3 regions of the Kocuria himachalensis genome follow, and region 1 is predicted to be linked to each of the others. Evidence: riboswitches for the same ligand, from Rfam matches in the RefSeq annotation. Region 1 holds a riboswitch; each other region holds the start of a gene.
What was found. Region 1 has a riboswitch for glycine ahead of gcvP (aminomethyl-transferring glycine dehydrogenase). Riboswitches for the same ligand answer to the same signal wherever they lie in the genome.
Positions count from the first base shown of each region.

Region 1 (2,264 bases):
ACCACGCCGGTGTGGCCCGTGCCGCCGACGCTCTGCAGGACGTCGTCCCGCGAGATCTCCACGTGGGCGGTGCGGGCGAGGCGCATGGCCAGCCAGTGCCCGAACAGCCACATCGGGATCGCGGGGATGAAGGACAGCAGCAGGACGAGTCCGATGTCGGCGCCGAGCAGCTCGGAGCCGCCAACGATGCCCGGGTGGGGCGGGACGATGACGTGCACGGTCAGCATGGCGATGACGATCGGCAGGGCATAGGCGAGCATGTTCCCGCCCAGCCGGCGGGCGACGCCGAAGACGATGGGGATGAGCACGATCAGCCCGACGTCCACGAAGACGGGGATGCCGAAGATGAAGCCGGTGGCGCCGAGCGCGAAGGGGGCGCGCTTCTCCCCGAACTTGTCGAGCAGCCAGCGGGCCAGGACGTCGGCGCCGCCGGAGACCTCGATGATCCGGCCGAGCATGGCCCCCAGGGTGACGATGAGTGCGACGCTGCCCAGGGTGTTGCCCATGCCGGTGGTCAGCGTGGGGACGACCTCGGCGAGCGGGATCCCGGCGGCGAGGGCGAGCCCCGCGGCCGCGATCATCAGGGCGAGGAAGGGGTGCACCCGGCCCTTGATGATGAGGCCCAGGATGACCACGACGGCGGCCAGGCCCAGTAGGACGAGAGTGGTGGTGGTCATGAAGTCCTCGATGAGCTGCGGGGGCGCACGCCCCACCTGTAAGATGTCAGACATCTTATGTGAGCTGGACCACATCGTCAACGAGTGCCCTGGCGTCGACTGACCGGAGTCGCGGCCGCCGGCCCGAGCACGGCCGGTCCCCTCCCCGTGACGGTGGACACTCCTTTCCGGATCCGGCTATCCTGGATGCAGAAGACGCCCATGAACTGTGGTGGGAGAGTCCCTCCGGTGCACCCAGCCGGGAGGGCGCCGTAGGAGCAATTCCTCCCCAGGAAACTCTCAGGCCCCTGTACCACCACGGTTCGGCAACTCTGGAAAGCAGCCCGGCGCGCGTCGCCGGACTCACCGACGGTGCAAGCGGCCCACGGCCGCGGAATCTCTCAGGTCCCAGACAGAGCGGGGAGGAACTCGAACCGATCCACGCCGCCCTGGCGTGCAGCACCCGGGAGTTCCTCATGACGATCCAGCTCGCGATCACGTCCCCGACGACGGTCTTCGCCGACCGGCACATCGGTGCCGGCTCCGATGCCGTGCAGACCATGCTCGCCCGTGTGGGCCGAACCAGCCTCGACGACCTGGCGGACGCCGCCGTGCCCGCCGACATCCGTCAGCGCACCCCGCTGGACCTGCCGGAGGCCCTCAGCGAGCAGGAGGTGCTCGAGCAGCTGCGCACCTTCGCGAACCGCAACACCACGGCCGTGCAGATGATCGGCCAGGGCTACTACGACACCCACACGCCCCCGGTCATCCTGCGCAACGTGCTGGAGTCCCCGGGCTGGTACACCGCCTACACCCCCTACCAGCCCGAGATCTCCCAGGGGCGCCTGGAGGCGCTGCTGAACTTCCAGACCATGGTCGCCGACCTCACCGGGCTGCCGGTGGCCAACGCCTCGCTGCTGGACGAGGCCACGGCGGTGGTCGAGGCGGTGCTGCTGATGCGCCGGGCCAACAAGGCCCGCGGCAACGGGACGATCGTCATCGATGCCGACACGCTGCCGCAGACCCTGGCCGTGGTGCTGGCCCGCGCCGAGGCGCTGGGCTTCGCCGTGCAAGTCGCCGATCTGACGGCGGGCCTGCCCGAGGGCGAGATCACCGGCGTGGTCCTGCAGCAGCCCGGGGTCTCGGGGCGCGTCGTCGACCACGCCGCGGTGATCGCGGAGGCCAAGGAGCGCGGGGCGATGGTCACGGTCGCGGCCGACCTGCTGGCCCTGACCCTCATCACCCCGCCCGGCGAGCAGGGCGCGGACATCGCGGTGGGCTCCTCCCAGCGCTTCGGGGTCCCCCTGTTCTTCGGCGGTCCCCACGCGGCCTACATGGCGGTGCGCTCCGGCCTGGAGCGGAACCTCCCCGGCCGCCTGGTGGGCGTCTCCAAGGACGCCACCGGACGGGCGGCCTACCGCCTGGCGCTGCAGACGCGCGAGCAGCACATCCGCCGGGAGAAGGCCACCTCCAACATCTGCACCGCCCAGGCCTTGCTGGCGGTCGTGGCCGGCATGTACGCCGTCTACCACGGACCCGAAGGGCTCACGGCCATCGCCCGGCGCGTGCACGACCGCGCCCGGACCCTGGCCACCGTGCTGCAGGGCG
Region 1 is NZ_BAAGPL010000009.1:164,181-166,444, forward strand. It holds gene ACYVM4_RS07575 (GntT/GntP/DsdX family permease) at 1-677, opposite strand, end outside; glycine riboswitch at 880-982, shown strand; gene gcvP (aminomethyl-transferring glycine dehydrogenase) at 1,133-2,264, shown strand, end outside.

Region 2 (2,264 bases), on a different contig from region 1:
GCACCAGATAGCCGATGCCCAGGGCCAGGAACCACAGCGGGGTCAGGGCCAGGGCTGTGAGCGTGTCGGGCTGGGTGGTCAGCGCCCAGATGACGAAGCCGAAGAACGCCAGTACCACGTAGGGCATGAAAGTGCCCCCAGGCATCTTGAACTTGCTGGCGGCGTGCAGCTGGGGGCGGCGGCGGCGGTAGACGATGTAGCTGACCATGATGATGGACCACACGAACATGAAGCACAGCGCCGAGATGGTGGTGACCATGGTGAAGGCCTCGGCCACACTGCCCTCGGCGTAGAGCAGCGCCACACCGGCCAGCAGGAACATGCAGGAGAACAGCAGCGCGTTGCGCGGGACCTTGCGGGAGGAGAGCCGGGCGAAGGACTTCGGCGCATCACCCTCCTGGGCGAGCCCGTAGACCATCCGGGAGGTGGAGTAGATCCCGGAGTTGGCCGAGGAAGTCGCCGAGGTCAGCACGACGAAGTTCACCACCCCGGCGGCCCCTACGAGGCCGGCGAGGGCGAACATGCCCACGAACGGGGACTCGTCGGCGCTGTAGGTGGTCCAGGGGCGCACGGCCATGAGGACGATCAGTGACCCGACGTAGAAGAGCAGCACCCGGATCGGGATGGAGTTGATCGCCCGCGGGAGGGTGACCTCCGGGTCCTTGGCCTCGGCGGCGGTGGTCCCGACGAGTTCGATGCCCACGAAGGCGAACACGGCGATCTGGAACCCGGCCACGAAGCCCATGAAGCCGGTGGGGAACATGCCTCCGTGCGCCCACAGGTTGGAGAACCCCGCGCGGGAGCCTTCGGTCTCGAAGCTGGTGACGATCATGACCAGACCCACCACGATCAGGGCGATGATGGCGATGATCTTGATCAGCGCGAACCAAAACTCGGTCTCCCCGAAGGCGCGCACCGTGGGCAGGTTCAGGGCCAGCAGCAGCAGGATGCAGGCCACGGCCGGGATCCACAGGGGCAGGTCGGGCCACCAGAAGGAGACGTAGTGGGCGATCGCGACCACATCGGCGATGCCGGTGACGACCCAGCAGAACCAGTAGGTCCAGCCGGTGAAGAAGGCCGCCCAAGGACCGAGGATGTCACCGGCGAAGTCCCCGAAGTTCTTGTACTCCAGGTTGCTCAGCAACAGCTCGCCCATGGCACGCATGACGAAGTAGAGCATGAAGCCGATAATCATGTACACGAAGATCACCGAGGGCCCGGCCACCGAAATGGTCTTGCCCGAGCCCATGAACAGGCCGGTGCCGATGGCACCGCCGATCGCGATGAGCTGGATGTGACGGTTGGACAGCGCCCTCTCGAGATGAGGCGGTTGCTGGGTGGCACTCATGGTGGAGTCACTTTCGATCAGAACTTCGGACGGGTAATGGAAGACGGCGCGGGACGTCGGCCCGGGCCTCGCATGCTGGGGCGCAGAACGCCGCTGCGGGGGTGGGCAGGTCCTTACAAGCCATGGCCCTAGATCAGAGACGTTGCGCGCGGGAGGACCGATGGACCAGAGGTCCGCTCAGCTCGCCCAGGAAGCCAGATTATTCAGCTTCGTGCTGGGCTCGGCGGATTCCTGCGGGCGCACCCAGCGCTCCACCCAGGGGTGGGGTGGGCAGCATCAAAGCGGCGCCGATGCGGTGGGTCCGAGGTGATCGTCATTGAGGAACTCCAGGATTCTGCGCGGTCGACCCGCGCGGGCTGTGGGCGCCTCCCCGATCTGTTGGACAGCCTGAGAGTTTCCGCCGCACCCGCTCGTGGTGGGGCTTGCTCCTTCGGCGAGCACGGCGAACACCGCGCTACTTTCCAGATGTGCCTCTGTGCGGCGGTACGGGTGCCTGAGAGTTTCCCGGGGAGGAATTGCTCCTACGGCGCCCGACCGATGCTGCTGGACGGGACTCTCCCGCCGCACGTCAACGGCGCTTGCTATGTGACTGCGCTCACACCGTAGTCGGACCTCGATCCGGAGCGCAAGACGCCGGACATCTCGTGGCTCCCCGGCCACGCCCACCCCGTGGCCACTGGCCGGCCCACGTGAAGCAAGCCGGTGCGACTCGATCCCCTGTACCACCACTTTGTCGTCGCCCAGGCGGCCCCCCGGACCCGCCGCGCCCGGCAGGAGGGCCGTCGGCCGCCACCGTCAATCTCACCCAAAATGCTGGCGATGACCCGGAAGCCATCCGTCAGGAATTCACATCACGGCGTCGCGGTTCTCGTGGCGTGCGCCCGCCGATCCTCGAGGAGGCGTTACAGGGCCTGGA
Region 2 is NZ_BAAGPL010000028.1:7,763-10,026, reverse strand. It holds gene cycA (D-serine/D-alanine/glycine transporter) at 1-1,348, opposite strand, end outside; glycine riboswitch at 1,820-1,919, opposite strand; gene ACYVM4_RS17705 (DUF1990 family protein) at 2,251-2,264, opposite strand, start outside.
Region 2: another riboswitch for glycine. It lies ahead of cycA (D-serine/D-alanine/glycine transporter); the one in region 1 lies ahead of gcvP (aminomethyl-transferring glycine dehydrogenase).

Region 3 (2,264 bases), on a different contig from region 1:
CCGGGCCCCTTTCGGCAGCGACCGGCATCGAAGACCGGAAGGAGTACCATGGCGAACCCGGAAAAGGCAGCCGCGGTCGCCGAGTTGAAGGAGATGTTCTCCAACTCGGACGCCGCTGTCCTGACTGAGTACCGCGGCCTCACCGTGGCCCAGCTCAAGGAGCTGCGCCGCTCGCTCGGTGAGAACGCCGAATACGCCGTGGTGAAGAACACGCTGACCGCGATCGCGGCCAAGGAGCTGGGCATCGACGCGTTCGACGGCCAGCTCGCCGGCCCGAGCGCGATCGCCTTCATCTCGGGGGATCCCGTCGAGGCCGCCAAGAGCCTGCGTGACTTCGCCAAGGCGAACCCGCAGCTCGTCGTCAAGGGCGGTTACCTCGAGGGCAAGGCCCTCAGCGACGCGGAGATCAAGCAGCTCGCGGACCTCGAGTCCCGCGAGGTGCTGCTGGCCAAGGTGGCCGGTGCCGCCCAGGCGTCCCTGTCCCAGGCCGCGGCGCTGTTCCAGGCCCCGCTGTCGAAGACCGTCCGCACGGCCGAGGCGCTGCGCGCCAAGGTCGAGGAGCAGGACGCCTGACCAGCACCCCCGCCGCGAGGCACATTCTCACCACGGAACCAGACCGTCCCGCGCCGACGAACCCGGCCGGGGCACACCATCGAAAAGGAGCCACAACCATGGCCAAGCTCACCACCGCTGAACTGATCGACGCGTTCAAGGAGCTCTCCCTCATCGAGCTCTCCGAGTTCGTGAAGGCCTTCGAGGAGACCTTCGACGTCACCGCCGCCGCCCCCGTGGCCGTCGCCGGTGCCGCCGCTCCGGCCGCCGCCGCCGAGGAGGCCGAGGAGCAGACCGAGTTCGACGTCGTCCTCGAGGCCGCCGGCGAGAAGAAGATCCAGGTCATCAAGGAGGTCCGCTCGCTGACCTCCCTCGGCCTCAAGGAGGCCAAGGACCTCGTGGACTCGGCCCCCAAGGCCGTCGTCGAGGGCGCCACCAAGGAGGCCGCCGAGAAGGCCAAGGAGGCCCTCGAGGGCGCCGGCGCCACCGTCACCCTCAAGTAGGACCCCAGCAGCACCCGGACGCGTTCCTTCCCGAACGCTCCTGCGAGGCCCCGGACGCACGGCGTCCGGGGCCTCGTGCCGTGCGCGACCGGTCTGTGGGAGACTGGGGGCACAACCACATCGGCCGTCCACGCGCAGCGGGAGAGTCCGACGTCGTCCGCGTCCCGGGCGGCGGGCGGCGCCGAAGGAGCAACTCCTCCCCGGGAATCTCTCAGGCCCCAGGACCGCTGCGAGCAGGCCACTCTGAAGAGGTCCCCGCCCCGCCGCCGGCCCGGGCGGGAGGCCACCGGCGGTGCAGACCGGCCCGCGGCGGCCGGTGAGAACTCCCCGGCCGGACGACAGAGCGGGGAGGTCGGACGGGCCCCACCGGGCCTCGAACCACGAGGAGCTCACCTTGTCCTTCCTGCCACGCCACCTCGGACCGGACGCCGCCGAGACCAGGACGATGCTCCGGGCGGTCGGCGCCGCCGACCTCGACGAGCTTGTCGCCCGCGCGGTCCCCGCCGGCATCGCCTCGCACCAGCCCCTGCGGCTGCCCGCCCCGATGCCGGAGCACGAGGCGCTCTCCGCCCTGCGCCGGGTCGCCGCGAAGAACCGGGTGATGACCCAGATGATCGGTCAGGGCTACGCGGACACCGTCACCCCGCCCGCCCTGCGCCGCAACATCCTCGAGAACCCCGCCTGGTACACCTCCTACACCCCGTACCAGCCCGAGATCTCGCAGGGCCGCCTCGAGGCGCTGCTCACGTTCCAGAACGCCGTCATGGACCTCACCGGCCTGGACCTGGCCAACGCGTCCCTCCTGGACGAGGCCACCGCGGTGGCCGAGGCCGTGCTGATGATGCGCCGCGCCAACCGGAAGGCCACGAGCCGGCGCGTCGTCGTCGACGCGCGGACGCTCCCGCAGACCCTCGCCGTGCTGGGCGGGCGCTGCCGGGCCGTGGGCATCGAGCTGGTCGTCGCCGACCTCGCGGAGGGGCTGCCCGAGGGCGACCTCTTCGGCGTGGTCCTGACCCAGGTGGGCGTCGACGGGGAGGTCGTCCCCCTCGCCGAGCGCGCCGAGGAGGCGCACGCCCGGGGGGCGCTCGTGGCCGTGGCCACCGACCTGCTGGCCCTGACCCTGCTGCGCTCACCCGGGGAGCAGGGGGCGGACATCGCCGTGGGCTCCGCCCAGCGCTTCGGGGTGCCCCTGTTCTTCGGCGGGCCCCA
Region 3 is NZ_BAAGPL010000017.1:34,585-36,848, forward strand. It holds gene rplJ (50S ribosomal protein L10) at 49-573, shown strand; gene rplL (50S ribosomal protein L7/L12) at 672-1,055, shown strand; glycine riboswitch at 1,184-1,292, shown strand; gene gcvP (aminomethyl-transferring glycine dehydrogenase) at 1,450-2,264, shown strand, end outside.
Region 3: another riboswitch for glycine. It lies ahead of gcvP (aminomethyl-transferring glycine dehydrogenase); the one in region 1 lies ahead of gcvP (aminomethyl-transferring glycine dehydrogenase).